Regions from separate parts of the Sporosarcina sp. FSL W7-1283 genome, predicted to be linked through region 3. Evidence: riboswitches for the same ligand, from Rfam matches in the RefSeq annotation. Region 3 holds a riboswitch; each other region holds the start of a gene.
What was found. A riboswitch is a leader RNA that binds a small molecule or an ion and turns the genes downstream of it on or off. The one in region 3 is predicted to bind thiamine pyrophosphate.
Positions count from the first base shown of each region.

Region 1: linked by a shared signal. The riboswitch ahead of MKY93_RS17670 (ECF transporter S component) and the one ahead of thiM (hydroxyethylthiazole kinase) in region 3 are both predicted to bind thiamine pyrophosphate.
Region 2: linked by a shared signal. The riboswitch ahead of MKY93_RS01455 (thiamine phosphate synthase) and the one ahead of thiM (hydroxyethylthiazole kinase) in region 3 are both predicted to bind thiamine pyrophosphate.

Region 1 is NZ_JBBOOL010000001.1:3,367,598-3,378,207, reverse strand. It holds gene MKY93_RS17700 (CaiB/BaiF CoA transferase family protein) at 1-689, shown strand, start outside; gene MKY93_RS17695 (acyl-CoA dehydrogenase family protein) at 696-1,832, shown strand; gene hutU (urocanate hydratase) at 1,850-3,514, shown strand; gene MKY93_RS17685 (MBL fold metallo-hydrolase) at 3,768-4,580, opposite strand; gene MKY93_RS17680 (energy-coupling factor transporter transmembrane component T family protein) at 4,683-5,453, opposite strand; gene MKY93_RS17675 (ABC transporter ATP-binding protein) at 5,405-6,916, opposite strand; gene MKY93_RS17670 (ECF transporter S component) at 6,923-7,492, opposite strand; TPP riboswitch at 7,577-7,688, opposite strand; gene MKY93_RS17665 (methyl-accepting chemotaxis protein) at 7,857-9,542, opposite strand; gene MKY93_RS17660 (SulP family inorganic anion transporter) at 9,893-10,610, shown strand, end outside.
Region 2 is NZ_JBBOOL010000001.1:300,451-311,060, forward strand. It holds gene MKY93_RS01440 (ThiF family adenylyltransferase) at 1-609, opposite strand, end outside; gene MKY93_RS01445 (thiazole synthase) at 606-1,379, opposite strand; gene thiS (sulfur carrier protein ThiS) at 1,376-1,582, opposite strand; gene MKY93_RS01455 (thiamine phosphate synthase) at 1,600-2,190, opposite strand; TPP riboswitch at 2,270-2,378, opposite strand; gene MKY93_RS01460 (Crp/Fnr family transcriptional regulator) at 2,472-3,170, opposite strand; gene MKY93_RS01465 (heavy metal translocating P-type ATPase) at 3,148-5,049, opposite strand; gene MKY93_RS01470 (heavy-metal-associated domain-containing protein) at 5,065-5,286, opposite strand; gene MKY93_RS01475 (phosphoribosylaminoimidazolesuccinocarboxamide synthase) at 5,454-6,134, shown strand; gene ectA (diaminobutyrate acetyltransferase) at 6,758-7,282, shown strand; gene ectB (diaminobutyrate--2-oxoglutarate transaminase) at 7,349-8,629, shown strand; gene MKY93_RS01490 (ectoine synthase) at 8,642-9,031, shown strand; gene MKY93_RS01495 (superoxide dismutase family protein) at 9,229-9,816, shown strand; gene MKY93_RS01500 (DUF2653 family protein) at 9,906-10,196, opposite strand; gene MKY93_RS01505 (hypothetical protein) at 10,181-10,610, opposite strand, start outside.
Region 3 is NZ_JBBOOL010000001.1:3,661,501-3,672,110, forward strand. It holds gene MKY93_RS19195 (hypothetical protein) at 1-1,035, opposite strand, end outside; gene MKY93_RS19200 (hypothetical protein) at 1,804-2,271, shown strand; gene MKY93_RS19205 (glycosyltransferase) at 2,272-3,315, shown strand; gene MKY93_RS19210 (polysaccharide pyruvyl transferase family protein) at 3,312-4,385, shown strand; gene MKY93_RS19215 (glycosyltransferase family 2 protein) at 4,438-5,517, opposite strand; gene MKY93_RS19220 (DUF3238 domain-containing protein) at 5,725-6,921, opposite strand; TPP riboswitch at 7,115-7,219, shown strand; gene thiM (hydroxyethylthiazole kinase) at 7,281-8,051, shown strand; gene thiD (bifunctional hydroxymethylpyrimidine kinase/phosphomethylpyrimidine kinase) at 8,075-8,890, shown strand; gene thiE (thiamine phosphate synthase) at 8,890-9,558, shown strand; gene MKY93_RS19240 (D-serine ammonia-lyase) at 9,675-10,610, opposite strand, start outside.

The sequences.
Region 1 (10,610 bases), 290 kb from region 3:
GCCATCCTGACAATCCGCCAACTCGGTCGGGGGCTTCCATAGGTGATATGAGTGCAGCATTATATGCAGCATATGGTGTGATGGTCGCACTATTCCACCGGGAAAGAACAGGTATTGGTCAAGCAATTGATGTTGCTATGGTGGACACGATTTTCTCTTTGCTCGAGCATAACGTCATGCGCTATACATCTGAGGGAGTAGTTCCTGAGCGTATCGGAAGCCGTCACCCGATTAGTGCACCGTTTGATGTATATGAAAGTAAGGAAGGCAGCATTGTTATTGCGACAGCGAATGATCCGTTATTCGTCAAACTGTGTAAAGTGATGAATACAGAACATCTACTGGACGATGAGCGGTTCAAGACAGATATTTTACGCGGTGAAAATGAAGCCGAATTAAAAGTGTTCATTGAAGAATGGCTTTCCAACTATACAGCAGACGAAGCAGTAGAATTGATCAGTGAAGCAGGTGTCCCTTGCTCCACCATTTTAAACATTGCTGAAATTAGTGAGAGTGACCATATTAAAGAACGAGAGATGCTACTGGAGGTTGAACACCCTGTAGCAGGAAAAACGAGAATTCCTGGAAACCCTGTGAAGTTGTCGGCAACACCTGTAAAAGTGACTTCACCGAGTCCAGCTTTAGGCGAGCATAACGATATGATCAAAAATCTGATGAAAAGTGAGTGATTGTAGATGGATTTCAATTTGACAGATGAACAGAAAAGTATTCGAGATATGGTACGAGATTTTACTAGAGAAGTTATTTCCCCGAAAGCAGAAGAAATCGATCAAGAAAACCGCTTTCCAGAAGAACATATTCCCAAAATGGCAGAACTGGGTCTTCTCGGGATTGCTTATCCGGAAGAAGACGGAGGAGTAGGTGCGGATGCTATTGCGGAAGCGATCGCTGTAGAAGAAATTACGTACGGCTGTGCCGCGACAGGTTCTATTTTAACGGCGCATTACTTAGGGATTGACGGACTCTACCTTGCTGCCAACAAAGAGCAGAGAGAAAAGTATCTAGTCCCCGGTTGTCAAGGTGAAAAGCTATTCGCTTTTTGTCTGACTGAACCAAACGGTGGGACGGATGTAGGTTCCATGAAAACAAATGCTCGTCTGGATGGGGACAATTACGTTATTAACGGCTCGAAAATCTTTATCACAAACGGAGCGTATGCAGATACGCTGGTAGTGTATGCGAAAACGGATACTTCAAAAGGTACAAAAGGAATCAGCGCATTCATCGTTGAGAAAGGAACGCCTGGTCTATCCTTTGGTGCTGGTGATGATAAAATGGGGATCCGCGGCGCGAAGACCGATGAAGTGATTTTCGAAAACTGTGTTATTCCGAAAGAAAATCGTGTGGGAGAAGAAGGAGAAGGCTTCAAAATTGCCATGACAGTCGTCGACCGCGGGCGAATTGGAATTGCGGCGATGGCAGTAGGACTTTCTCAAGCTGCGTTAGACGAGGCAGTCAACTATTCGAAAGAACGTGAGGCATTTGGAAAACCGATTTCGAATTTCCAAGGTTTACAGTGGATGTTGGCGGAAATGGAAGCAGATGTTGCGGTGAGCCGCTTGTACACATATTTCTCGGCAAGTTTAAAGGATAAGGAAAATTACCGTTTGTCCAAAGAGGCTTCAATTGCAAAGTTAATTACCTCAGAAGCATCCAACCGTGTTGTCAACAAAGCAGTGCAAATTCATGGGGGCTATGGTTACATGAAAGAATACAAGGTAGAGAGACTATATCGGGATCAGCGGATATTAGAAATATTTGAAGGGACATCACAAGTTCAAAAAATGGTTATTTCCAGTTACTTAGTATAATAAAGGGAGTGTTTTTCTTGAGTAGTTTGAAGGTCGAAAATATCCGTGCGCCGCGTGGCAATGAATTGACATGTAAAGGTTGGACACAGGAAGCTGCCATGCGGATGCTGATGAATAATCTGGATCCCGAAGTGGCGGAAAACCCTGCTGAACTTGTCGTTTATGGTGGTATCGGAAAGGCTGCACGAAACTGGGAAAGTTATCATGCAATCATTAATGAATTAAAAGAATTGGAGAATGATGAAACGTTATTAATTCAATCGGGTAAACCGGTTGGCAAATTTCGAACATATGAGAACTCTCCAAGAGTGCTGATTGCAAATTCCAATCTAGTTCCTGCTAATGCAAACTGGAAAAACTTCAATAAGTTAGATAAAGAAGGTCTCATGATGTATGGGCAAATGACAGCAGGCAGCTGGATTTATATTGGTGCTCAAGGGATTCTCCAAGGGACATACTTAAGTTTCGTCGAAGCCGGAAAGAAAGTATTCGGCAGCCCGGATTTGACAGGAAAGTTTATACTGACCGGTGGTATGGGTGGAATGAGCGGGGCGCAGCCGCTTGCAGGTAAAATGGCAAAAGCGGTTATTTTAGTAGTAGAAGTCGACAAGAAGCGTATTGAAAGAAAAATTAACGAACGTTACTGTGATTATATCTATGAAGATTTGGATGAAGCATTGAAAAAAGTGAAGGAGCTCACTGAGAAAGGTGAAGCGGCTTCAATTGGGCTAGTAGGAAACTGTGCGGATGTCTACCAAGAGATTCATGATCGCGGAATTGTACCTGACATTGTGACGGATCAAACGAGTGCCCATGATCCTAGGAATGGCTATATACCGAATGGAATGACGTATGAAGAAGCACTGACATTAAGAGACGAAGATCCCGAAAAATATGAAAAGCTTTCTCTTGAAACGATTGCGAAGCATGTAAGAGCGATGCTGGCTTTACAAAAAGCGGGAGCCGAGACATTTGATTACGGAAATAATATTCGTCACTACGCAAAGGAACAAGGAGTAGAAAATGCGTTTGACTTCCCTGGTTTTGTTCCGGCATACTTACGTCCGTTGTTCTGTGAAGGAAATGGGCCGTTCCGCTGGGTGGCGCTTTCAGGTGATCCAGAAGATATTTATAAGACAGACAAATTGGCCAAAAAAATGTTCAGTGAAAATAAAGTCCTGACCAATTGGATTGATATGGCGCAGAAAATGGTCGAATGGCAAGGTCTTCCGTCAAGAATTTGTTGGCTAGGCTACGGCGAACGTCATAAATTCGCATTAAAAGTCAATGAAATGGTCGCAAGTGGTGAGATAAGCGCTCCGATTGTATTTGGCCGAGATCACTTAGACAGCGGATCGGTAGCTTCTCCGAATCGTGAAACAGAATCGATGAAAGATGGCAGTGATGCAGTGGCGGACTGGCCGATTTTGAATGCGCTTGTGAATACAAGTGGTGGAGCAAGCTGGGTAAGCCTTCATCACGGCGGTGGCGTGGGAATGGGGTACTCCATCCATGCCGGTCAAGTATTAGTGGCGGATGGAACAAAAGAAGCAGCTGAGAAAATTGAACGTGTGCTCGTTTCCGATCCAGGCATGGGCGTGATACGACATGCGGATGCAGGATACTCAAGAGCGATTGAAGTTGCGGAAGAGCGCGAAGTTCATATTCCCATGAAAAAGTAAAAGGTTGTAATGTGTAGAAACATGTTATCTGTTTACCTGATAAACAGGGCTGCTTAAGAAGTCATTTTCAGCTGACTTTTTGGGCGGTCCTTCTTTTTGTCAAAGAAAAGCTCTTTGGTCATTTTGACGCTTGGTACGGAGTGGAATATACAGTGTGTGGGAGTAGCGTCTGCTTTTTTTAAAAAAGAAAAAGACTGTCGTCAACCCGACAGCCTTAGTGGCCACCATTGCAACTATTTATACCTGCAAGCTGCTACTTTTGATCAGCTAAAATAGAATGAATTATGTGTATTGAATCCCATTCACCCGATGAAAATTTGGTAATCGGATAATTTTTAGGAAATAATTGTGTGTGGATTTCTTTCTCCCCATAGCCTTGCTTATGTAAGGCTAGTGTGCGTTCACGAAGTTTCTCAAGATATTCAAGTTTTTCTGTCAATGCTTTTCGCCCATCTTTTACATAGCCTGCATGACAACAGAACATCTCTCCAAAATTATAAGACAGCGTTTTTTCAATGGATCGGATGATGATTGGGATGCTTTCATCGCGCAATACGACTTTCGTTTTCGGATGGACGTATAAATCTCCTGAAAATAGTTGGCCTGTTTCTTCATTTAAGAATGCTAGATGATCTGAAGCGTGGCCGGGGGTGGGGATAACTTTCCAATTCGCGTTACGTGATGTGAAAGTTTCGCCGATCGGCTCTGCCTCAAAAGGACGTCTTTTACCCCAAAAAAATTTTCGATACATTGGATATTTCGCTCTATCCGCACATTCTCCGATGGTCATTTTATTCATATAAATCGGCAGACCATGGTCAGTCTGCAGAAATCTTGCCCCGCCTGTATGATCTTCGTGTGAATGAGTAACGACGGCATAGTCGACGTCCGCTTTTGCAAAGAAAGGTTTGAATTTATTCAGCACCGACTGTGAACCTGTGTCAATCAGCACCCCATCTGTTTCAAAACAATGGACATTTAGCTTAACGCCTTTTAACGAGACCATCCCATTGATAAATCGTACACCGCTTACTTCCCCTTCACCTGCACTCTTTTTTATGAACACTTGCCCAACCTCTTTCTTGAAGCTTTAAAACAAGAGTACCATAAAATGAATGAGTATTCATCTGAGGTGTGTTAAGTTCTGATTATTTCAACTTTATCTAAATTACCGCCAGAACGCTAACATTAAAGCAAAGCCAAGTCCAATTGCCATTACGGTAAGAAATATGCCATCCATTAAACTATAGCGAGTCGGATAATAATATGTTCTGGCAGCACCCATTTGATACTGTTTAGCTTCCATCGCAACGGCAATACGCTGAGCGCGGCGAATACTCTCTGCAAATAAGGGAACTGTATACATTTGCAGACGTTCATACATACCTTTAAGTCCCCGAGAAAACTGGATATTCCGTACCTTAAGAGCATTTCTGCGTATTTGAAGTTCTTCCGTTACGGCAGGAATCAAGCGAAAGGAAGCGATGAAGCTATAGGCATACTTGGAAGGTAGGCGAAATTGCTGCATCATCGCATAGAAAAATAGAATAGGTTGTATAGTCAGCAAAAAAGTAAATCCGACAAAGCCGAATGACAGCGATTTACTGCCGAGTAATAGTGCATGTTGAATACTTTCCTCGGAAATCTTGATGAGCCCCCATTGCCAAAGCACGGACTCGCCTTTACCGAAGAGCACGATGGTGAGAGCAGAAGAAAAGAAAGAAATGGCTAAGGGAATGGACAGCAAAGCAAGTTTTTTCATTGAATAACCGCTGAATCCGTAAAACAGAATGCCGTACAGCACTGCTTGCCAAACTGCAAACGACAAGTTCTGATTAAATAAGGTGATGAGCAGAAAAGCAAAGAAGATGATGAATTTGAGTGCAGGGTTTACTTTGAATAGCCATGTTTCTCGTCTAGGTGTGAACCATGCAAGCATTCAAATACACCTCCAACCATTTCATTGTTTGTATACAATACGCCGTCTGCCACTGTCCATACTGAAGTCGCAAAGTTTTTCACGATCTCCATGTCATGGGTCACCATGAGAATCGTAATTCCTTGAACGCGTAGCTGTTCAAGCTTCTCTAAAATCGCGAATGTATTGCGTGCATCTTGACCAAAAGTAGGTTCATCCAAAAGCAAAATATCCGTTTGCGGAGTCAAGGCAGTGGCCACACTTAAACGACGCTTTTGGCCCGTGGAAAGCTGATAAGGATGCCGTGTGCCTGAATTCGGTAAATTAAAGAGTTGCATTAAATCTGCCGCATAGTTCACTGCTTGAGGTTTGCTCATTTTATGCAGAGAGACCGTTAATTCTTCAGCTATCGAATTCGTCACAAATTGCAGTTCTGGATTTTGAAAGACGAGCGAGAGTCCTTTAGGCAACTGCTTTTTCCTTTTCTTCTGAATAACGCGTTCACCATTCACTTTATAGATGCCTTCAGTGCGTAATAATTGCATAAGAGTAAGAAGCAGCGTACTTTTTCCTGAACCATTTTCACCCGTGATCGCAATCCAGTCACCTGTTTTAGCCACTGCTTTCTTTGCAAAGATTTTCGGGGCAGTGCCACGAAAACCATGAAAGTCGTTGAGAAGGATCTTTTCAAATGAGGAAACTTGTTCACGTTCATGCATCATCGATTTAAAAGACTCAGATTCCTTATACTCATCCCACACACTTGGATACCAAATACCGTAGCGTTTCAATTCTTCTTGATAGTGCTTGAAAATGGTGAAAGGAGAGTCGTCCGCTAGAATAATTCCATGGTCATTAAACAAGACAACACGGTCTACCCAGTCTGCAATCAAGTCAATTTTATGCTCAACAATAATTACGGTCTTATCAGCAGTTGCTTGTTTAATAGATGACCAGATTTGTTCGGTGCCTTCGGGATCAAGTAATGCGGAAGGTTCGTCGAGAAACAGAACATCGGGCTTTAGCAGAAGTACGGAAGCAAGTGCAAGCCGTTGTTTCATCCCTTGAGATAGTTCAAGGATCGGTGTGTGTAAGTTTTCCAAATGTAGATCGACGCGTTTTAGCGCCTCTTCTATCAAAGGTGCCATATCGCTGCGCGGTATGTTCAGGTTTTCCAGTACAAATGCGAGCTCTTCATCGACATATGACATACAGAACTGCGTATCGGGATCTTGAAAGACGAAGCCCCATGAGTCGGGCAAATTGATTTCATCGGCTTTCATTGGCAACTCAATGGAGTTCGGAACGATTCCACTGAGTACTTGCAGCAATGTCGATTTTCCACAGCCGCTTGGTCCGAGCATGAGTACTTTTTCACCTGGCTGAACCGAAAAGGAGAGATCCTTGAAGATCAAGGAATCCTCTCCAGGAAATTTCAAACGCAGATTGGTTAGATTGATGGCATATCTATTCGAATAATTCATCAAAATTTACCGATCCAGCATAGTGTATTCTTTTTTATCAACTGGACGAATTAGAGACGTAACACCGGTTGCTTCTAGTGCCCGGACGATCAGCACGGCGAAAATCCCAGTGAAGATGAATGCACTGATCGCACGTAGTCCGTATTTTACAATAAGTGCCCACGTTTCAAGTGCTGCATAACCATAGAACAAATCGAGCGTAAAGCTGCCGAGGCATGAAGCGACGCCTGCTAATCCAGCAACTGCCATTGAGAAGCGTTTATAACGGAACGCTGCAAACAGCAATTCTGCTGCAAGTCCCTGTACAAAACCATAGATTAATACTTCAATGCCATGCCCGGCAAATGCGGATAAACTAGCCCCTGCAATACTTGCGATCAGCGCTGTACCGGGTTTACGGATGAGCAGATAAGCAAATGGACCGACCATGAACCACATTCCATAAATTAGCTGACGTGCAACTGGCAGGATCGGCTTTACAACGGTATACAGATCATCCCAGAACTTCATAAGGATTCCGAAAACGACCCCGATCATAATCGTGATCAATAAATCTGTGAATTTCAATCTTTTCAATAGATCCCACTCCTTCTTTTTTTGCCTATACAAAAAAGCCGTCTGAAAGAGCAGACAGCCGAGGAGGGGACATGCAGGTCCCGGATATTCCCTTCGAACGCTCTCTACGCTGGCATTACCCAGATCAGATTAACGGTCAGCAGTGGTTTTATCTGCTATCTCAGCCTGATTCACTCAAGCACCCGTACGGACAATTATGTAAGCAGTCATAGTATACAACAGTCTAATTTATCTGGCAACCTGAGGCGCGATAGACTACATGTTAAAAAGTGCGAATTTGTAGCTGTGTTATTGTTATTCAAAAAGCGTCTACTCTGTAATTAGAGAAGACGCTTTTATTGGTGTGTTTGAAAGATATGTGATTTTAGAGTTTGAATCGCTGCATCAGTAGATTCAATTCCTCTGCTAGCTTTGCTAAATCATTGGAGTTATTAGCGACTTCCTCCATGGCGCTGCTTGCTTGTTCGGATGAGGCAGACGTTTCTTCTACCCCGGCTGCAGATTGCTCGGTGATTGCTGCAATTTCTTCTATAGAACTGCGCATTTCCTGGCCATTTGCTGAAATGTCGTTTAAGTCTTCAGCTATACTGTGAATTCGATTCGCCATTTCTGTAACAGCTGTACTGATTTTATCGAATGTTTCACCCGTTTGTTTAATTTGGCTTGTTCCTTCTTCGACTTCTTTATACCCGTGCTGCAGTGAATCTGTTACTGTTCTGGATTCATTTTGAATGCGGTTGACGATATCTGTAATGTTTGTGACAGATGAAGAAGATTGCTCTGCAAGTTTTCTCACTTCATCCGCTACGACTGCGAAGCCTTTCCCATGCTCGCCAGCTCGCGCAGCCTCAATTGCGGCATTCAATGCCAATAAATTCGTCTGGCCCGCAATGTCTTGAATGACAGAAACTAGTTCAGAGATTTCTTGCGTGTGCTGATCCAATCCTTCTACTTTAACAACGGCATCGTGAACGATTTGATCAATCACAGCCATTTGCTTGGAGGAAGAATTCATCAATTCACTTCCTTGGTTCGTCATCTCAAGAACCGAAGTGGAAGATTTTTGTACATGCATACCATTTTCATTGGCTTCCATCACTTTTGCTACGAAAGTTTCCATGGAGGATGATAAAATCGTGGCGTTATCGGCTTGAGACTCTGTGCCGTTTGCTAAGTCTTCCATCGTTATGGCAATTTGGGCCGTGCCTGCTTTTACTTCATTTGCTGATTGAGTCAATTCTTCACTTTGTGTAGACACAGTTTCGGCCACATTATTGATTTCATCTAATAAATGACGAGTGCTGGCACTCATTTCATTCGTCGATGCGATTAATTGGCCGATTTCATCTTTAAGATGTGTTTCCATAGGCTCGCTACTTAAATCTCCGCTCGTAATGAGTTTCATTCGATTCATGACGATTCGGAGTGGTCTTGAAATCGAGTTAGCTGTAATTATAGCCGTGGCTATGCTTAAAAGAATGACTAGAATAATTACTCCAGTGACAATAAGTAATGTCGTTTTCCCGCTTGCTAGCATATTTTTCTCTAAATCAATAATAAAATTTTCTCGGTTTTTAGCTGCTTCTTCATAAGACGACATTAAACTACGAGCTTCATCAGTCATCGACATAACATTACGAAGAGCTTCCTCTTCATTTCCTCTTTCATATTCAGCGAATACTTGTTCAGTAACAAAATTACGCCATTCAACCGTTCTTTCGAATAGGTTAATACTTTCTTGGGTTCCCCCTAGTTTTTTTAAAGATGATTGACGATTTTCACTTTTTTCGGTGTAGCTATTAAACAGCTCTTTAAAACTGTCGTCACCTGTCAGAATGAAACCACGAGACGCTGCGAGTTGATTCGCCATATCCAGAGATAGCTGTTCATCTATAATTAAAAGTGGCAGTTCTTTATCTAAAACCGCTTTCGTTAAGTTATTAGAATGATTTAATGTGTAAACGATATAAACACCTAATAAAACAATTAAAATGACTACAGTAGAAAATCCAAACAACATTTTTCCCCGTATGCTTTTGAATGTGCCCATTATTATCCTTATTCCCTTCTTATTTCATAGAGTTTCTTTTACCTATAAAACTGAAGAACTATTTATGTTTAAATAGAACTAAAAGTAATAAGTAAGTAATTCAATTATACCATTTATTTCTGTTGTTATCTATAGAGTGGTAGGAAAGACTAAAAATATAGTTAATAAAAGGCTGAGCAAAGTAATGGTAAAGGTGAGGGTGAGATCACCCAAGTAACGATATAATGAAGAAGTATGCATGCAATTAGATAGCTTGCAGTGTACTATTTATTTATGGAATTGTAGATGATAAGCTAATACCATTCAATTATGAAGTTAAATTAGTTGGAACATCATGAGAGGAGAACAATATGCATACTTTTAAACAGCAATGGCTTGGGAATGTCCGTGCTGATCTTTTGGCAGGCATTGTTGTAGGACTGGCACTTATTCCGGAAGCTCTGGCTTTTGCGTTTATCGTCGGTGTCGATCCGCGTGTCGCGCTCTATGCTTCCTTCACCATTGCGGTCATCACATCATTTGTTGGCGGCCGTCCCGGTCTAATTTCAGCTGCGACTGGTGCGATGGCTTTGGTTCTTGTCAGTTTGATGGCGAATCACGGCTTACAATATGTACTTGCAGCCACTATTTTAACAGGGATTATTCAATTAATCTTAGGGAGTCTGGGTGTTGCGAATTTAATGCGCTTCATTCCAAACTCCGTCATGCTCGGATTCGTCAATGCCTTGGGAATTATGATTTTTATTACGCAAATGCCCTATTTGCTTGGGTCGAGCATGATGACCTATATATTCGCAGTGGTTACTTTAATTTTAGTGTATGCAGTTCCGCGGTTTTTCACGGCAATTCCTGCACCGTTGATTGCGATTGTCGTTATGACGACAGTAGCCCTTTTAAGTGGAGTGAAATTGCAGACGATCGGGGATTTGGGAACAATGCCAAGTTCATTGCCTATGTTTTTTCTGCCGGATATCCCGCTGAACCTCGAAACGCTGAAAATCATTCTGCCGTATTCCTTGGCTTTATCGGTTGTCGGTTTACTGGAATCATTACTGACATCTCAGGTGT
Region 2 (10,610 bases), 3.4 Mb from region 3:
CAGCTGTGCAACTTGGCGTGCAGCAGTCGTCACGACAATCGGGCTGATTACGCCGACCGTGTCACAAGTCAAGGACTGTGGGGGTAACGCTTCGAGCAGACAATGCAAGCAAGGCTGTTCCTCGGCAACTCCGATAGGAAACGTCAATCCATAGCTCCCCACACAAGCGCCCATAAAAAAAGGAATATTTAATTGTAGACAAGCGTCATTTGCGAGTAATCGCGTTTCAATATTATCTGTGCCATCGAGCACCATGTCATGGTCTTCAAATAACTCCAGCACATTTTCTGGCGTCACATCTGCTACGACTCCTCGGATTTTCACATCACTGTTGATCTGGCGCAGTCGTCTTTCCGCAGCGGCGGCTTTCGGTAATTGCTCGACAACGTCTTGCTCAGCGTACAACTGCTGACGATGCAAATTGGACCATTCCAAAATATCGCGATCTACAATTGTTAATTCACCAACACCTGCTCGTACAAGCATTTCGGCTCCGGATGAACCAAGTGCCCCGGCACCGAGGACGAACACCTTGGCCCCCCGTATCCGCAGCTGGCCGTCCACTCCGATGGGTGCAAACAGCTCTTGGCGTGAATATTTGCTCATCAATTTGGCACAAGCCCCTCTAGCGGGCTGCTCGCGACGCCATAGTCTCTTACCGGCATGCGTCCTGCTTGATAGCCAAGATGTCCCGCTTCAATCGCTAATTTCATCGCTTCTGCCATTTTAACAGGGTCTGCAGCTTCGGAAACCGCTGTATTCAATAGCACGCCGTCCGCTCCAAGCTCCATTGCGTATGCCGCGTCTTTCGGTGAACCAATGCCCGCATCCACAATGACCGGTACATTTGATTGCTCGATAATTAGAGAAAGATTCAACGGATTCAAAATTCCATGACCTGAACCAATCGGTGCGGCGCCCGGCATGATGGCATGAACGCCTAATTCACAAAGTTTCCGTGCCAGCACCACATCATCCGACGTATAAGGCAGCACGATGAAACCTTCTTTAAGCAGCATTTCAGATGCACGCAACGTTTCCACTGGATCAGGCAACAAAGAACGGCTGCAGCCAATGATCTCAACCTTTACCATATCACATAATCCCGATGCTTTCGCCAGCTTAGCGATATGCACCGCTTCCTCCGCTGTGCTTGCGCCTGCTGTATTTGGCAATAATGTATAGTGCTCTAAATCCAGTTGCTCCAGGAAATTGGGCTGAGACTCTTCGAAAATGTTCATCCGTCTCACCGCAAATGTTAAGATTTCTGTCTCTGATACCGCAACTGCCTTTTTTTGAGTCTCAAATGAAGGATACTTCCCTGTGCCTAACAATAAACGTGAAGAAAACCTTTTATCTGCTATTTGTAACATCCTCATCCGCCTCCAACAAAATGTATGATTTCAATTTGATCTCTGTCCATAATTGGTGCATCGTAACTGTCCTTCTGCAGAATTTCCTTGTTCTTTTCGACGATCAAAATTCTGTCGCCAAGCTTCAAATGCTCCAGTAACTGCTGAACTGTTTCCACCTCAGGTACAACCGAATACGACTTACCGTTCAAATCAATTGTTTTGCTCAATGAACACCGCTCCTTTGCTATGAATCTCTTGCACGTGCATAATCTCTAACTGCGCTCACTGCGTCATGACTGCTGATGGGGGACAAGATTGCTGCACCTCTTACGCCGTGTCTTTTAAAAACCGGAAGATGAACTGGCCGGATTCCGCCAATTGCATAAACGGGAATCGTGCACGATGATGCAATCTTAAAAAGCTCATCCGTACCCCGCGGTGCCAAGCCATTTTTGGATGATGTCGGATAAATATGTCCATACAATAGCCAGTCTGCTCCCGCAGCTTGTGCTTCCCGTGCCTCTTCCAATGAATGGACGGAGGAACCTAATCTCAGCGACGGAAAAGCGGTACGTGCTTCCTTCACCGACATTCCATAGCCTGTCAGCTGACAGGGGACGGACAGCGAGTTCGCGAGGCCGGGCCGTGCGTGTACAATTAATTTATCCAATGGAAACCCTCTAGTAGAGAGACGTGAAACCAATTCGATCAGCTGTTCATCCGTCTTCGACTTTTCACGTAAGATAAATTCATCAATATAAGGCTCCGTCTTCAGCAACTTGAGCAGCAGTTCATCAACAGAATGACAATCATCCGTGACACCGACCAATTTCATTTCCAGTTCACCTCCAAATGAAAAAACCACTTCCCGAATCGGAAAGTGGTTGGATGTGTCGGCATGTATGAGAGTACGCCAAAACGACTTGCCACTTCCCTCCGCAGGTACGAACCTGTTCAGGTGATAAGGGTTTCAGAGTCGCACTCTTTTCTCAGTCCTTGTGAAGGATTCCCCTAATGGTCAAAAGATTATGATATTCACTTACAGCATAGCACTTACCAGATTGAAAGAAAAGAGGGATGTCAAATTTTCATCTCTTGCTTAATTTTATATAGCCATTATATGAGTAATAAAGAATCTAAATCGAAAATCTCTACAATCTTAGAACCGGTCTGGCGAATCCAGCCCCGTTCTTCGAATACGCTTAATTTACGACTGATTGTTTCGGGTGTCGTGCCAAGATGGGAAGCTAGATCTTTTCGGCTCATCGGCAGTCGGATGGTCAATTGTTGCTGTTCCTCTGATAGATCCGCCAAATACAACGCAAGTCGAGTTTCAGCAGATTCCATGGCGATTCGGGCGGCTCGCAGCTCTGTATCCGCGAGTCGGGAAGAGAATTCCGTAAGCATCCTCAATGAAATTGCAGGGTGAGATTGCAAAAGTTGCTGCATCTCGTCCCGTTGGATGATACACAGTTCAACGGCTTCCAAAGTTTCCGCATATACGTCATGAGGCTTTGCGTCGAACAAGGAAAGCTCGCCTGTGAATTCTCCTGGTTTCAGGATACGGACGAGTTGTTCCTTGCCATTCTCCGATAGACGATAGACCTTGACTCGTCCTTTATGCAATATATATAAACCTTCTGAGCGATCACCGCTATGGTAAATCATTTCACCGCGAGGGTAGCTTATGCTGCGTGCAAGCGCGACGATTTGATCCATTTGCTGCTTATCCAAGTGATTGAAAAGAGGGACGAGCGAAACGCAGGAACGGTGAAGATCGTTCGTGCTTAGGTCACAATGTGATCCTTGGTTCATCCGATATCACCTCACTTTGTTTTTGATTCGATGGCTTGTCGTTAGTATAACGTATTAATCGAATGGCGTTCAGGATCACCAGAAGTACGCTCACTTCATGGACGAGCATACCGGAAGCGAGGAATACTTTGCCGAGTAATACACCGAGCAACAGAAGGAATACGGTACCGACCGCAAAGAATGTATTCTGCTTCATGTTCTGTACAGTTGCTTTCGCTAAAGCATAGGCATGGGAGAATTGATCGAGCCGATCTGCCATCAAGACGATGTCCGCTGTCTCCATTGAAATATCTGTTCCGCCTTCTCCCATGGCGAGCCCAATATCCGCCGTTGCTATGGCGGGTGCATCGTTGATTCCGTCGCCTGCCATAGCAACTCGGTGACCTTGTTCTTTCAAACGCTGAACTGCCGCCACTTTATCTTCAGGCAATAATTCCGCATAGATTTCGTCAAGGCCAAGGTGTTCGCCAACTAGTTGGGCTGTATGTCGATTGTCGCCTGTCAGCATGATCATTTGCTTGATGCCATTTTTCCGCAATTTGGCCAACGCTTCGGCAGCTTCCGGACGAATTTGATCGGCGACAGAGGTGATTCCTGTTATTTCCCGGGAAATACTGACGAAAATTGCCGTATTTCCAGCTTTCTCACGTTGTGATGCATAGTCTTCCATTTCAGAAGGAATCGGGATCTTTTGGTCTTCCATTAGTTTGCGATTGCCAACTGCGAGATGCTTTCCTTCTACTGTAGCCATTATTCCATTTCCTTTAACCACTTCAGCGTCTTCCGGTTGATTGGACAAATGAATCGCACGTTTCTTCGCTTCTTTAACGATAGTCCGGCCTAGATGGTGTTCTGAAATCATTTCGGCTTCGGCTGTGAGACGCAGTAACTCTTCTTTCTCTATACCTAATCCGTAGACATCAGTTACTTCAGGTCGCCCTCTTGTCAATGTACCTGTTTTATCAAAGACGATCGTATCAATTTTCGCTAGCTGTTCCATTACCTCACCGCCTTTTATCAAGACACCGTTTCGGGCTCCGTTGCCAATTCCTGCAACGATCGAAACCGGTGCGGAAATGACGAGGGCTCCAGGGCAAGCGATGACGAGGAAAGTTAACGTCATTTCGATGTTCCGTGTTAAAAGATAAACGAGCACGGACAAGAGCACAATGGAAGGCGTATAGATAGTAGCAAAACGCTCGAGAAACTTTTCGGTTTTCGATTTGGATTCCTGCGCTTCTTCCACTAATTCAATAATGCGGGCGAAAGTCGTATCATTACCAACTCTTACGGCAATCACTTCTACATAACCATGTTCCACTAGTGTACCGCTGAATACTTGATCATCCAGCATTTTGCTGGCGGGAACCGATTCACCTGTGATAGCTGCTTCATTTAGTGTGGCGTTCCCCGAAATAATTGGACCATCCACAGGAACTTTTTCTCCTGATCGAACGATGACCTGATCGCCGATTTCAACATTGTCTACTGAAACGGTCAATATTTCACCATCACGCATGACGCGTGCTTCTAGTGGAGCTAAGTCGGTAAGAGCTTTCAGGGAAGAGCGAGTCTTTTCCATTGTTCGTATTTCCAGCATCGCCCCGAATAAAAATAGAAACGTGACGACCGCAGATTCTACATATTCTCCAATGAATAATGCACCGACAACCGCAATCGTGACAAGTAATTCTATGCTGAACGCTTTCATCCGGATAGCTTTAAAAGCCTTGATCGTGATTGGAGTCCCGGCTATCAAAGTAGAAGTAACCAACGTGATTTGGCGTGCATCATGCCACCCGGCGATATGCATGATGATCGCGGCTGCTAAGAGAATAGCAGAGATGGCAGTGACGCGTACCGTTTGTTTGGCATTCATGTGAGTTCCTCCTTTTTAAGCAACTTTTAGGTTGAGTACTGGATAACCAAGCTTTTCGATGAGTTCTTGCAAGTCATTCGCAGCTACGATGGCTTCGTCAAACTCAACGCGTACTTTGTTTGAGTGGAATAATACTTTTACTTTTTGAACCCCATTTGCTCGGGCTAAGGCACCTTCAATTTTCTTGACACATGACGGACAGCTGAATGGCTCCATTTGAAATACTGCTTTTTTCATTGTTCTCATCCTTTTCGTTTGTATTTGTTAACTTAAGTATAGAGGGGATTTGTATTTTGCACCTTGACCTCCATCAAGTTTTCTGTAATCTATCCTTTTTCTTCAGAGCAAAGTGCATTATACTTAAAAAGTAGAACAATAATTACGAAATGAGGAGAATCGTTCGTATGAAACTAACTTATTCTGGTAAAACGAAAGATGTTTATCAATTGGAAGACGGTCATGTGCTATTAAAATTCAAGGATGATGTGACAGGGGAAGATGGTGTATTCGATCCTGGCGCCAATACAGTCGGATTAACGATAGAAGGTGCAGGGAAATCGGGTCTTCGCATGACGCAGTATTTTTTCGAAAAATTGGCGGAGCAGCAAGTGCCGACACATTATATCGATGCAGATTTAGATAAAGTAACAATGACGGTCAAGCCTGCAACAGTCTTCGGCAGCGGTCTGGAAGTAATTTGCCGATTTCGCGCAGTCGGAAGTTTCTTGCGGAGATATGGTAAGTATTGTAAAGAAGGACAGGCACTCGATGCCTTCGTGGAAGTAACATTAAAAGACGATGAACGACAAGATCCGCCGATTTCGAAAGACGCATTGGCCCAGCTAGGAATCCTAACGCGTGATGAATACGATATCTTGGAAGAGTTGACGAAAAAAATCTCTGAACTGGTCAAGTTTGAAATGACACAAAAAGGTTTGGATCTCTATGATATTAAGCTGGAATTTGGACGTGATTCTGAAGGAAACATCATGTTGATCGACGAAATTTCAGGTGGGAATATGCGCGTTTATCAAGGGGATAAGTATGTAGAACCAATGGAGTTGGAAACGATTTTATTTTCATAACATGAAGCCGGAAACGAAAAAAGTTTCCGGCTTTTTTAATTCGTGCTGAGGCTATACGCTGTTTGACTTGATGACGCTTTACTTTTTCATTAAACAAATAAAATGATATATATACTGTTGACAACGTTTTCATAGTTTCCTATAATAGCAACCAGTGTCAGAGGAGACACATTGTTTGCTTCTTCACCGACGTTTTTGTACACAAGAACCGTGGTTGGATGAATGCGTATGGCAGTAAATTCAAGATAATGAAAGTGTCTTTCATATCAGCGAATAATTGATAATATTAGCTGTTTTTCATGAACAAAAGCTCCCTGCTTTTGTAAAGGCGCTCTTTTTTGCTCTTCATACCGCAAGGCAGAAAGTTAGCACCCAAGTAGCCAGCACCAATCTCCATTTGGCTTTTCTACGTTAGTATCCTTGCTAAATCCACAAGATTCCTTAGAGAGAATCTGCCGAGTACTCGTGCTCGGTCATTAAAAAAACCTCACGATAATGACGATTCAATGACTTTAGTTTGATGTGACCACGTTGTCGGGTAAGAAGTAAACATGCATCCAGAGAGTTTCAGAGAATGAACATTTGTCTATTATGACAAATGACTAGACTTGGAGGAAAAATGTTTGCAGAAACCTCACATGTATTCGATTGCAGGGTACGATCCGAATGATCCTTACATCTTTCGCACCCCCACTCTAGATGACGGTAAGTCAATTTGGAAACTTGTCAAAGATACCCAAGTCCTAGATTTGAATTCTTCGTACAGTTATTTACTGTGGGCAGATCAATTCAGCGACACCAGTATCTTAGTGGAAGATCACGGGAAAATAGTAGGCTTTATATCGGGTTTCATTCAGCCGAAAGCGCAAGATACGTTATTTATCTGGCAAGTAGCGGTCGACGAATCAGCACGCGGCCAACGTTTGGCTTCCCGCATGCTGCAAGCCATTTTGCAGAGCCAATCATGTCGGAATATTCGGTACTTGGAAGCCACTGTAACGCCATCTAACATTCCGTCAACTAAGCTTTTCAAAGGTTTGGCACGTGATTTACAGACTGAGTGCACAATCACCGATGGCTACACGGAAGATCAATTTCCAAGGGAAGGACACGAAGCAGAAGAGTTGTTTCGCATTGGGCCATTCTGATGAAGGGGTCGACTGTCGTAACTTGACACGGAAAATACAGAAATACAACGGAGGAATTAATTAACAATGGTACTGACAAAAAGTCAGAAGGTAATGGAAGTCTTTGAAAATCATGAGTCGCAAGTGAGAAGTTACAGCAGAAGTTTCCCGACAGTATTCGAACGAGCAAAAGGCTATAAGATGTGGGACACGGAAGGCAAGGAATATATCGATTTCTTTGCCGGCGCCGGTGCTTTGAACTACGGCCATAACAACGACAAAATGAAGGAAAAGTTGATCGAGTACATCCAAGACGACGGAATTGCACATAGTCTGGATATGGGGACGACGGTCCGAAAAGAATTTCTTGAACGATTTAACGAAGTGATCTTGAAGCCGAGAAACATGGACTATAAAGTGATGTTTCCTGGACCTACTGGGACGAATACAGTGGAAAGCGCATTGAAGATCGCCCGCAAAGTGACAGGACGCCAAAATATCATCAGCTTTACGAATGGCTTTCACGGCATGACGCTTGGTGCATTGTCTGTTACAGGCAATTCATATAACCGCGGCGGGGCTGGAGTACCGTTGAACAATACGACATCCATGCCATTCGATACGTTTTTGGAGGAAGGTCAATCATTAAATTTCCTTAAAAAGTATTTAGCTGACGCGAGCAGTGGTTTAGATTTACCGGCTGCAATGATTTTGGAAACGGTCCAAGGAGAAGGCGGCATCAATCCTGCAAGCTTCGAGTGGTTGCGCGAAATTGAACGTCTCTGCCGCAATTACGATATCTTACTGATCGTTGACGATGTGCAAGCGGGGTGCGGCCGAACTGGTACGTTCTTCAGCTTTGAACCAGCCGGCGTCAAACCGGATATTGTCTGCCTGTCCAAATCCATCGGCGGCTATGGCCTGCCGTTAGCCTTGACACTAATCAAACCTCAATACGATATGTTTGGTCCAGCTGAGCATAACGGAACATTCCGCGGCAACAACTTGGCGATTTTGGCAGCGACAGAAGCGCTGTCGTATTGGGAAACAGATGAATTCGCTAAATCGGTACAAGAAAAATCCAAGCTCATCACAAAGCGTATGGAGACGATTGTCGAAGAGTATCCGCAGCTAAAAGCAACGACGCGCGGCCGCGGTTTCATGCAGGGAATCGTCTGTGGTGAGGGCAAGGAAGATTATGCAGATAAGATTTGTGCAAAAGCTTTTGAAAAGGGCCTGATTATCGAGACATCCGGGCCTGAAGGGGAAGTCGTCAAATTCCTCGGTTCATTGATCATCGATGAAAAGGGAATCCAACAAGGTTTTGATATTTTAGAAGAAGCGATTGAAGATGTCGTTAAGAATTAAGGGGGATTTATAGTGATTGTACGTACATTGGATGAAATTATTGGCAGTGAAAACGAAACAAAAGCAAAAACGTGGGCAAGCCGTCGTTTTTTGCTACAGAAAGACAATATGGGCTTTTCATTCCACGAAACGATTATTTATGCTGGTACAGAAACACATATCCATTATCAAAACCACTTGGAAGCAGTCTACTGCGTGGCGGGAGATGGAGAGATAGAAACGACAGCGGATGGGAAGGTTTATCCGATTAAAAATGGCACGATGTATGCACTGAATGAAAATGATGAGCATTACTTGAGGGGCGGTCAGGAAGACATGCGTTTGATCTGCGTTTTCAACCCGCCGCTCGTTGGAACGGAGACACATGATGAGAATGGCGTGTATCCGTTGTTGACAGACTGAGATGAAGCTTCAAAGCAGGGGATCGACCTTGCTTTGAAGTTTTTTGTTTTCATTAGAGTGATGAGAATACTATGGACCATGCCAACCAGCGTCTGCAACGCACCAAACCCATATTCATTGATAATATACCAGTACATTGAATAGTTCGCAGTGAATTGGCAAGAATGGTGAATAGCATGAACAAGGAGGCAACAACTATGTGGAAGTTATCGGGTGCAGTAGTGGCTGCTGTTTTGTTGACAGCTGGCTGTAGTTGGACTAAGGAAAAAGTTCAGGTGAGCGGAGATGAGGCTACCGTGAATCAAGGGGATACGTCAGAGCCTCAAATCATCACGCCAATCATCAACACGGATGGCGAGGAGATTGGGGAGGCGAAATTGACAGCGGATAACGGTGGCGTGTCCATCGAGGTGAAAGCATCTGGCCTGACGCCGGGGGAGCATGGTATCCACATTCACGAGCATGGTGTTTGTACGGCGCCTGACTTTAAAGCGTCAGCTGGCGGACACTTCAATCCGACCGGCAAGGAGCATGGCTTCGACAATCCAAAAGGGTATCATCTTGGAGATTTACGTAATCTAGAGGTCGACGAAAAAGGTGAGGTCTATGCCCAGATGGCAACCGATCAAGTGACTCTTGAAAAAGGGCAGGAGAATTCATTGCTTGATAATGACGGAACAGCGCTTGTCATCCATGAAGGTGCGGACGATTATAAGACAGATCCAGCAGGAGATTCCGGGAAACCGATTGCTTGTGCAGAAATCACGATGAATCAGTTAAAATAATTTAAGGTAACGGCTTCTCTTGAGTGACGGGGAGCCGTTTATTTTTATGCAATAAAAAAGACGCTCCGCATAAAAGGAGCGCCTACAACTTATCGAACAATCGCAATGATGCCTTCGTCGTCATCCAGCTTTAACTGAATGCCGGCTGCCATCGGATCCATGTCGAGATACTGTTCAACCCAAAGACGAAGTGCTTCCACGAGTCGCGTCGTATTCAACTGATGTACGTTGCCGTTGAGCTCTGCTTCTGCCGAGAAACCTTCGTCGTCATCGTAAGCCAACTCCACTTCCACGTCGTCAGGCATCGCACGTGCTTCTTTCGCGATCAATACACAAACGGCATTTGCCACGTCTTGTTCATAAATTATCTGTTGTTCCATTGATTCATTTCCTCATTTCGCTTACGTTCCTTCTCTTTGAAGATCGCGAAAATCTTTCGTACCATGAAGATGATGAAGACAATCGCTAGAACATTAATCATCAATCCGAGGATTGAACCGAGCATACCCATATTCGCAAATAAGCTACCGAATAAAAGACCAGCCAATCCGCCGAGCATTAAGCCTTTCATCAAGCCGCCGCCCGTACCAGGTTTTTTGCTGGCAGCTGCTTTGTTGTTGCTTTGGTTCGTATTATCTTGTTTCTTTTCAGCTTTATTCGGTTGCACGCGATTCGGTGTGCTGAAGCTTTTCTTTCCGGATTTATAGCCACGTGCCTCCGCTGTGATCTCGTCTTGGAAAACGATGTTCCCGATCGGCGACAAAATTAACGTCGCGGCCAAGAAAAGTGCTGCA
Region 3 (10,610 bases):
TGTTGCTCCTGTGGCTCCTGTGGCTCCTGTGGCTCCTGTGGCTCCCGTCGCTCCGGTTGGACCCGTTGCTCCCATTGGACCCGTCGGACCCGTCGGACCTGTCGCTCCCGTTGCTCCTGTCGCTCCCGTCGCTCCTGTTGGACCCGTTGGACCCGTTGCTCCTGTGGCTCCCGTCGCTCCTGTTGGACCCGTCGGACCTGTCGCTCCCGTTGCTCCTGTCGCTCCCGTTGCTCCTGTCGCTCCCGTCGCTCCTGTCGCTCCGGTTGGACCCGTTGGACCCGTCGGACCTGTCGCTCCCATTGCTCCTGTCGCTCCCGTTGCTCCTGTCGCTCCCGTTGCTCCCGTTGGACCCGTCGGACCTGTCGCTCCCGTTGCTCCCGTTGGACCCGTCGGACCTGTCGCTCCCGTTGCTCCCGTTGGACCCGTCGGACCTGTCGCTCCCGTTGCTCCTGTCGCTCCCGTTGCTCCCGTTGGACCCGTCGGACCTGTGGCTCCTGTTGCTCCTGTCGCTCCCGTTGCTCCTGTGGCTCCTGTCGCTCCTGTTGGACCCGTTGCTCCTGTGGCTCCTGTCGCTCCCGTCGCTCCGGTTGGACCTGTCGGACCGGTTGCTCCTGTTGGACCCGTTGGGCCGGTCGCGCCTGTGGCTCCCGTCGCTCCTGTTGGGCCGGTTGGACCTGTTGGCCCCGTTGGACCGGTTGCTCCAGGCGGGCCTGGCGGACCGGTTGGACCAATGTTTCCACTAGGAATAATAGATGTGACTCTGCCCAACTTTGTGTCTAAAAGAAGTTCTTTCTTTATGACAGTAGATAACATTTCTTGTACTGAGTCATTTACAGCATATAAATCTTCAAGTGTAGCCGTTTGACTAAGGCCAGGTATGGTACCTAATGCATACTGAATTTTCTCCCCTTCTGCATTAATAATATGCGCAAGTCCAAGTTCTTCCATTGCTATCGATGCTAAAAGCAAATTGATTACATCGTTTCGATCAATGGTGATATTGGGAGTGATATTGGGAATATTCGGCTGGGACATATCAAAACCCCTTTCTTATTTTGTAGAACGTCATGCAGGAAAACCCTTCATGACGTTCTCTTGCATAGTCTATTCTCTGCAGAAGAAAGAGATTGTACAATTGAACTAGCAAAACAGAATCCACATGTAATTCTGCCTTTTAAAGATAAGAAAAGTCTTCTTGATCACTAAAATGAACTAATACCTCATTAACATTCCTTACGATTCATTAAAAGCTGGAAGAATTAACACAACCAAGTTTGTAACTACCCGATATCCCCTAACATAGGATACATAGCATCGCACCTGATTTTTAAGTGTATTTTAATGTAAAGGAGTGAATACGATATGTCGATGCCGAATATTCCAAACATAACACCGAATATTTCACTGGATCGCTGTGAAACGATCGAGCTTTTATTGAATTCAATTGCATTAGAAGAAATCGCCTTATCTCATATTATGAATGCAGAGGCGGAGAAGCTCCAACTTTTTTTAGCGAAGCATTCTCGTTGCTTAGATGATGTTTGGAAAATGAATAATAGCATTAACAAAACTCTGAGAACCATCGTCAAGTCGCAGATGCTGTTACAGTTCAAACTGGAAGATGTATTAGAACTTGACTGTGACAGTTGTAAACCTCGCAGACCTTGCAAACCTAAACCCCAGCAATGTTGTCACAAATGTACGCCAGATTCGGAATGTCATTGTAATTGCTGCCCCGATAAAGAACACGGAAAATGTAAATGTCACTGAAACAGTCATCCTGTTTTGAAAGAGGCGATCATTATGAAATGCTTGGAATCAGGTTCCCAATCTGTTTTTTCAGAAAGCGAATCTCATTTTTTGAATGCAATACCTAAGTATTTTCAATTGCTGATCACTCATTTACGCACTCACGAAGGTTCCACTGAACGGAGTCAATCATTCAATCTAGAAACAACACTCATTTCTTCCTTGTCTTTGATTGAACATGCGCATGCTTATTATTTTCATCGCAAAGTTCTTCTAGGAGGAAAGCAGTTTTTTCTAAGTGGCAGTACAGTACAATACGTGATACAACAGTTTCTTCAAGAGCTATGGAGTTGCAATTTTATTCATCTAGAGTGTAAACAGCATTGTGAAGGAATCCTTAATCAAATCCAATCTTACTATGATTGTGATTTCGTGATATTTATCACAAACGCTCCTTCAGAAAAGACTGCTTGGATATCTGATACGATTTTGGATATTCGTTACTTTAAAGGAGATAGATAGATGGAGAACAATCCAATAATTAGTTTATGTATGATCGTTAAAGACGAGGAAGAGCGAATAGAAACATGTCTAAAAAGTGCGAGCAGCATAGCAGATGAGGTTATCATTGTGGATACTGGATCAACCGATCAGACGATAAAACTATGCCAGCAATTTGATAATGTGAAAATTCTTCATTACGACTGGGATCAACATTTTGCTAATGCCCGAAACTTCGGCATAGACCACGCGCGCGGCGAATGGATTTTATGGTTGGACGCGGACGAGGAATTGGATGTACCATCTTGGGAAACAGTAAAAGAACAACTAGCACAGCAAGAAGAAGCAACGGTTATCCAATTGCCTGTCTTTAATTATGTCGGTGAACGTTTGCCGATCCAACCTGAACAGGTTTTTATCTATTATCAGCCCAGATTATTTCGAAACTCTAAAGGCTACCAATTTTTCAAGCGTATCCATGAAACCCTCAAATTGCCTACAGATGCCAACATCACATACTTACCGTCCAAAATTCATCATTACGGATATATCACAGAGATTGAAAAGAAGAAAAAGAAAGAAACTCGAAACATTGAATTATTGCAGATAGATATAGATAAAATGGCAGAGGACCCATGGGTTGCTTACCATTTGGCAAGTGAATATTATCGTAGACAAGAATATACACAAGCATTTCAGTATATAAACCTGTCCATTTATTACTTTTTACAGAAACTGATCAAACCTCCCTCGATTCTCTATCGTTTAAAATATGCTATTTTAATTGAAACAAAAAGCTTGGACGGAGCATGGCCAAGTATCGAAAAAGCCATTGATCTCTATCCAGACTATGTCGATCTCCACTTTTTCAAAGGGTACATTCTCTTTGAAAAAGAAAGATATAAGGAAGCCTTAGAGGCATTCGGTAGATGTCTGGAATTAGGAGATGATCATAAAGAACATCTAATTTGGCAAGGCACCGGCAGCTACCGAGCAATGGAATACAAGGATAAGTGTCTGAAAAAGATAGACCAAGGATTATACGATAAAGGCGGGAAAATTTGAAAAAAGTACTGTATATCGGGTGGATTGGTTATGAGAACCTAGGTGATGAATTGATGTATGATCTTTTTAAGGAGCATTTCGCTGTACTCGGTGAAGGGTATTCTTTAGATTTTGTGAATGTTGAAATGAGATATTTGCAAAACATTTCACCCTCCGACTATGATTTACTTGTTCTTGGCGGAGGGTCGATTTTAAACGGGCCCAATGCCACCATCTCACCATATGTTATTGACTTTTTATATAATGCGGTAATGCTGAATAAAAAGGTGATGATGTGGGGCTCGGGAATTGACTGGTTGCCTAAGTCTTCTATCTCTTTATTAGAAAATCCACAGGGGCATTTCCCATTCAATATTCCGGACCTTACAAGGGAAAAATTTCGAACTGTATTCTCTCAAAGTATTTGGGCAGGTGTGAGGGGGCCGCTTTCGAAAGAAGTTTTCGATCGAATTGATCCATCCAATGGAATTGAAATTTCGGGGGATCCTGCATTTTTATTAAACCCAGAAAAAAAGAGGAAGCCAGAGCAAAAGATCATCGGAGTTAACTGGGGAACGAGCTTCAATAATGTTTACGGACAAGATGAGGAAGGCGTGGAAGACCAACTAGCCACAGCTTTACAATCATTAATCGCGCAAGGCTATAAGGTGCATTTGTATATTGTTTGGCAGAAAGATTTGGAGGCATCCATCCGGTTGTATCATAAAATCAATGATAGCGATAACGTAACGATGCCGACATTGTATGATCAGAACGAATTAATGGCACGAATGCAAGATTTTCAATACACCATAAATTTCAAACTGCATGCTAATTATCTTTCACTGGCTGCCCAAGTCCCGTTTATTGCTCTTGGGTATCGGTTTAAAATATATGACTTTATTAAATCTATTGACGCGGAGTCATTACTAGTCGACATGGATTCCACAACCATAGCAGAGGATTTATTGCAGGCCCATGAACTAATTGTTTCTAACAAAGACATTTTGATGACTAAAATCGAGACACAGCGAAATTTATACGCAAAAAGGTTGCTTGAACCCTTTGCAGCTAAGCTATATTTACACTGATAAACAAATTAGCAGGGTCAAGATGTAAAAACGTCTTGACCCTGCTTTCATGCTATTTCGCGCGGTGTTCTTTAAAAAAACTCTCATTATTCATAATGACAGGATCCTTTGGACGGTATTGCTTTGCAAGAAGATTTTGGTCAATTGCAGCTTGGACATCTCCTGTTTTCCAATAACAAACGCAAAGCTGCAAATGTGGATACCAAGTGGAGAAGCTTTTATTCGTGAATCCCATGTCCGCTTCTGTTTCAATATCCACTGCTGTTTTATACCAAAAAATCGCCTTTTGAAAAAGACCTTTCTCTTTATATATGTCCCCTATTCTGCACGCAGCTTCGGGTCGAGGAATATCGTAGTTCATTGTGCTGACCAAAGCGGCCATCTCCTCTTTAGGCCGTTTTAAAACGCGATAGCAATCTGCCTTATACAAACAGGCACGAATGATATCCTCGACCCATCCTTTTTCCGTTGTCAAAAATTCGGTATACTGTTGGAGCGCTTTCTCGAAGTGACCATGATCCTTCAGTTCGTTTGCAAAATAAAAGAGATCTCTAGGTGTAAATTCCTCTCCCGCTTCACGCCTTTTTTCATAAATGCGCAAATTCCTGCCCTTAGATTGGTTCTTCTTTTTCTTGTCGGCTTTCCTGTGAGTGACAGAGATATCTGACGCAAGAATATTTCCGCTTATAAGCAGCACTTCATGGACAGGTCCTACCCATTTAAAATCACGCACCCTTTTGACAAGCCTATTTCTTCGGAATGAAAAAGATGGATTTCCATACTCATCAAAGGCCACATGATATAACATTGAGACCACATCAACGCTCGGATCCAAGCTCTCTTTTAAACGAGCCAACTTCTCTCCGTCACTCTTAAGCAATACATCATCCGCATCCATCCATAAAATATATTCCTTTGTAGCTTGTTGAAACGCAAAATTCCTAGCAGCTGAAAAATCATCAATCCACTCAAAATCATAAATTTTGTCTGTAAACTTTCTTGCGATTTCTTTCGTCCTATCGACAGATCCTGTGTCAATAATCACGATTTCCTCACATAAATATGCCACGCTATTCAAACACTGCTCTAACACTTCTTCTTCATCTCTTACGATCATGCATAAACTAATCATATTAGTCTCCTTTTTATTATGCTCTTTCATTATATGTACTATATTAGCAGCAGTGTTGGGTTATTAAACTGAGGAAAATACGTCAAAACAAGTACCGGATCCCTACGCAATTTACAGAACAGACTGGAAGGATGCAACAAATGAAAACACCTTCTTAAAAGACTTCTTCTTTCACTATAACTGTCATTGCGCAGGGGATGTCCATTCTTAATTACACGTCATATAACGCCAATAATCATCACCTAAGACACCTGATAAGTATGCCAGCCCTTCGCTTTCCGACTGACGTATAGTCCACCAATCACCGTCACCAAGCGATAGATAGATCTCATGATGGGGAGCGTCGTTATGATAACCAACCAAATCGATATTTCCTTCACAATCCAGATGACCCTTCACTTCATAATGGATGGGTGGAGAAACTGTCAGTGGATTCCCGACATCATGCACTATCTCAAAATTGATCTCTGACGGCTTCCCTTCCAAACGTTTGATTTCAATATCTTCCAACGATGCATGACCATGACGCTTATAGCGTTTCAAATAATTCATGCCAATAGATGGACCGACAGCCTTCGTAAATTGAAGCGAGCTTTCTTCAATATTGAATTCACCTCGCATATCCACTCGCGTCCGATAACTTTTCCCTTCTGGATCGAAATCCCGGTCATCACCAGCGAAGTATGGCAACGGAGACAGGAGATTAGGATTTTTCAGGATATCTTCTTTTAAAAATGTAGTATAGCGAAACTTCCACCGATCTATTTCTAGCACCTTTTTACGCTTTGCCACCGGTTGCAATAAGTGATCCCGACAATTCACTCGTATTGAAAACGTATAGCTTTCCTCCGTCGGCTTGTTCTCTGAACTAGGCGGCATCACTACTTCAAATGCTTTCGATACGATCGACTTACTGACATTCATTTGCTGATTGCTGTCAATTAGTGGACGAGTACCCAAAACACTATATGTAACCGCCTCGGACATGCTTGATTCTCGATCGATGAAGCGGTTATTCTCTACGGTATCGAGATATATTCCATTACGGTAAATATCGTATTTTTCTACGCCTTTAAGTCGCTCCCAAGACAAAGCAATTTGTGACGAAGCCGCAATTGTTGTGATGACCAAACGTTGTAGAGGATGTTCGTCTTCCACCCTGCTCGTTAAAGCAGATGTTTGAATCACTATGACGTCTTCTACTTTTTCGTCTTTTACACGTTCAATCGTATATTGAAATGGGTGTCTTGAATCGAGTTCTCCGTCAGTAAATTCAGCAACAGTCCCTTCATACAACTGCCGTTCATTTTTATAGACCCGATAGTACCCTCCTGTATCACTCCAAACAAACGATAGCTCCCCCAATGAATGCTTCATACTTTGAACTTCGAATAATGGCTCCATTTTTCATCTGCTCCTTTTTATTCATTTCATATCAATCGACTGTTTCATTTCAGACACTTATGCAACATTGGGCATATGTGTTTACCTACTTCTTCTATGTGTTATCTATCATTTTTATACAATTCATTCTGCTCATCCCAGTATCGTTTTATCCTTCTGTAAATATATGCTACAATCAATATGTCTGATTCATATTCACCACTAGGGGAGCCCGGTTTAATGGGCTGAGATGCATTTACCGCAAACCCTTGGAACCTGATCTAGTCATACTAGCGAAGGGAAGTGGGTAGTTATCGTACCCAACAGCCCATTTCGAATGGGCTTTTTGTATATATACCTTTATAGAGAGGAAGAGAAACATGCCGCTTATTCACCAACTTCGCAAGGAACAACCACTGGTTCATTGCATTACGAATATCGTAGTAGCGAATTTTCAAGCGAATGGTCTATTAGCTATCGGAGCCTCTCCTGTAATGGCTGATGCAATAGAAGAAGCAAAGGATATCGCAAAAGTTGCCGATTGTAGCATTCTTAATATCGGAACGTTGAAGCAACAAACAGTAGATGCAATGATTTTGTCAGGCAACAGTGCCCGCGCAGCGGGAAAACCTGTTGTGCTGGACCCGGTCGGTGCAGGCGCGACTCCCTTCCGAAAAGCTTGTGTACTGCAAATCTTAGATGAAGTGGATGTTACTCTGCTTCGATGTAATGTCGGAGAATTGGCTGCTATCGCAGACATCCCCTGGAATGCAAAAGGCGTAGATGCAGGAGAAGGACAAGCCGACGTAGAGGGAATCGCAAAAATCGTTGCCTTGAAATATGCATGCTTAGTGGCTGTATCTGGAGAAATTGATATCGTTACTGACGGCCATTCCACATTATCCATTACTGGAGGACACCCTATGATGACGAATATTACGGGTACAGGTTGTTTACTCAGTTCCGTAGTAGGAGCATTCTTATCAATCGGGAGCGAACGTCCTTTAGAAGCAGCAGCGGCGGCACTCGCATTTTATAAACGTGCAGGCGAAGAAGCGGCCAAAGTTTCTCATGGACCAGGTGATTTTGCTATGAACTTTTTGAATGCATTATATACATTGGATCGCAAAACCAAAACGTACTTAGTATAACTACGAGTAAGGGGGTTTTTTCATTGACAGTAAAAGTAGCATTGACTATTGCCGGTTCAGACAGCGGTGGCGGTGCTGGAATCCAAGCCGATCTAAAAACGTTTCAAGAGCTCGGTGTATTTGGCACATCCGCACTTACTGCCATTACCGCCCAAAACACACAAGGCGTTCATGGTGTTTATCCAGTACCAGTAGAAGGCGTAGTAGCTCAAGTACGTGCTGTACTGGATGATTTTGAAGTGAAAGCCTGTAAAACAGGTATGCTATTTTCTACAGAAATTATAATGGCTATTGCTTCTTTATTGGAAGAATACCCGCCGATTCCTCTCGTGATTGATCCTGTCATGATTGCCAAAGGTGGTCAATCATTATTACTGCAAGAAGCGGTCCAAGCGATGAAGGAAAATTTAATCCCAATTGCCACTATTATTACGCCCAACATTCCGGAAGCCGAAGTACTAACAGGCATGAAGATTGTAACGGATGAGGATATTCAAGAAGCGGCGCAAATCATCATCGGGCTAGGTGCAAGTGCCGTCATTATTAAGGGCGGCCACCGCAACGATGTGCTCGAAGCAAAAGATTATTACGCTGATTGTGAAGGTCAATCTTTCACCATGACAACGCCTTGGGTACAAACAAAAGATACCCATGGTACAGGCTGTACGTTTGCAGCTGCTCTAACCGGTTTTATCGCAAAAGGCTATTCCTTGTCAGATGCCGTTGCAGAAGCAAAACAATTTATCCAAGCTGCGATCGAAGACAGTTTACGCATTGGTTCTGGGCATGGACCGACGAACCACTGGGCATATAATCGTTTAAAGAAGGAGATGCACTAATGCGGAATGCAGAAGTGAGAAAAGCTTTGTGTCTTTATTTTGTGATGGGTACCCCAAATACTGCAACCAATGGGGAGCAAGAAACACTGGACATCTTAGAGGCAGCTCTTCGTGGAGGTATTACTTGCTTCCAGTTGCGCGAAAAAGGCGAGAATGCTTTGAAAGGAGAGGCATTGGTCGGTTTCGCGAAAAAATGTCAGGCATTATGTCGTCAGTACCATATTCCTTTTATCATTAATGATGATGTGGATCTTGCCTTGGCCATTAATGCAGACGGCGTCCACGTTGGTCAAGACGACGAGCAAGCTGGCATTGTCCGAACGCGAATCGGTCCAAGTAAATGGCTAGGTGTCTCTACCCATAACGCAGAAGAAGTACAGCTTGCTCAAGCAATCGGTGCTGACTATGTAGGCATTGGTCCGATCTATCCAACAGCGACCAAACTAGACGCCTCTGCTGTCGTTGGACCTGCGCTTATTAAGGAAATCCATACAGCTTTTCCTGATATGCCGATTGTAGGAATTGGGGGTATTTCTTTGGCGAACTTCGGTCCTGCTTTGCATGCAGGAGCGGATGGCATCGCAGTGATTTCTTCTATCGCATCTGCTGAAAACCCTTCAGCAGCAACGCAAAACTTTTCTGAATTAATACAAGCCATTAAAAGTTAAATTTTATAAATTTTTTGCATCCAAAAGAGCTATGGAGAATATTTCTCCATAGCTCTTTTATCGACATACTGAGAAACATTTGTCGATTTCCCGGGAAATAAAGCGAATAATTACTTCTACGCTTGCTCGTAGTAGCTCTTCATTTCCTCTTCCGGTACCATGTTTCCACCCGTAGACCATACAAGGTGTGTAGCTCTCGGAGAATTTGCCGAAACGATATCCGACTGTATAGTTTGTATAGGACCTGTCATCCCTGCGAGTGCAGATGGTTCTAGCCAAATATCTTCACTGTCTGCTAACTCTTTTAATAATTTGAACAAAGTGCGATCTTCTACTGTATAGCAGCCTGCTAAGAATGGTTCCACTGTTTTTCCGACAAAAGCTGAGGCTGTTCCAACTGCTAATCCATCAGCCGCTGTTTTATTATCCAAGCCAAAATCAGCAACTGAAATTTGATCGTGTAATCCTGTCATCATGCCAATCATCATGCACGGAGAATGGGTTGGCTCTGCAAACAGGCAATGTACATGATCTCCAAATGCAAGTTTCAATCCGAATGCGACACCGCCAGGTCCACCGCCTACTCCGCAAGGTAAGTAAACAAAAAGAGGATGCTCCTCGTCAACCCTAATATTTTGTTCTTTCAGCTGGACGGCTACACGCTCACCTGCAACCGCGTATCCCATGAAAAGATCCGTTGAGTTTTCATCATCTACAAAGTGACATGTTGGATCTGCTTCCGCTTGGCGTCGGCCTTCTTCCACAGCTTTGCTGTAATCATCTTCATATTCTACGACATGGACACCTTTAGAACGCAATAAATCTTTTTTCCACTGCTTTGCGTCTGCTGACATATGCACCGTGACGTCAAAACCGAGTTTCGCACTCATGATGCCAATACTGAGTCCCAAATTCCCTGTCGATCCAACAGCGATTTTATGGTTTGCAAACAACTGACGAAATGCCGGTTCATCGAATTGACTATAGTCTTCTTCAGCATTTAGCAATTGATGTTCAATTGCTAATGTTTCTGCATGCTTCAGGACTTCATA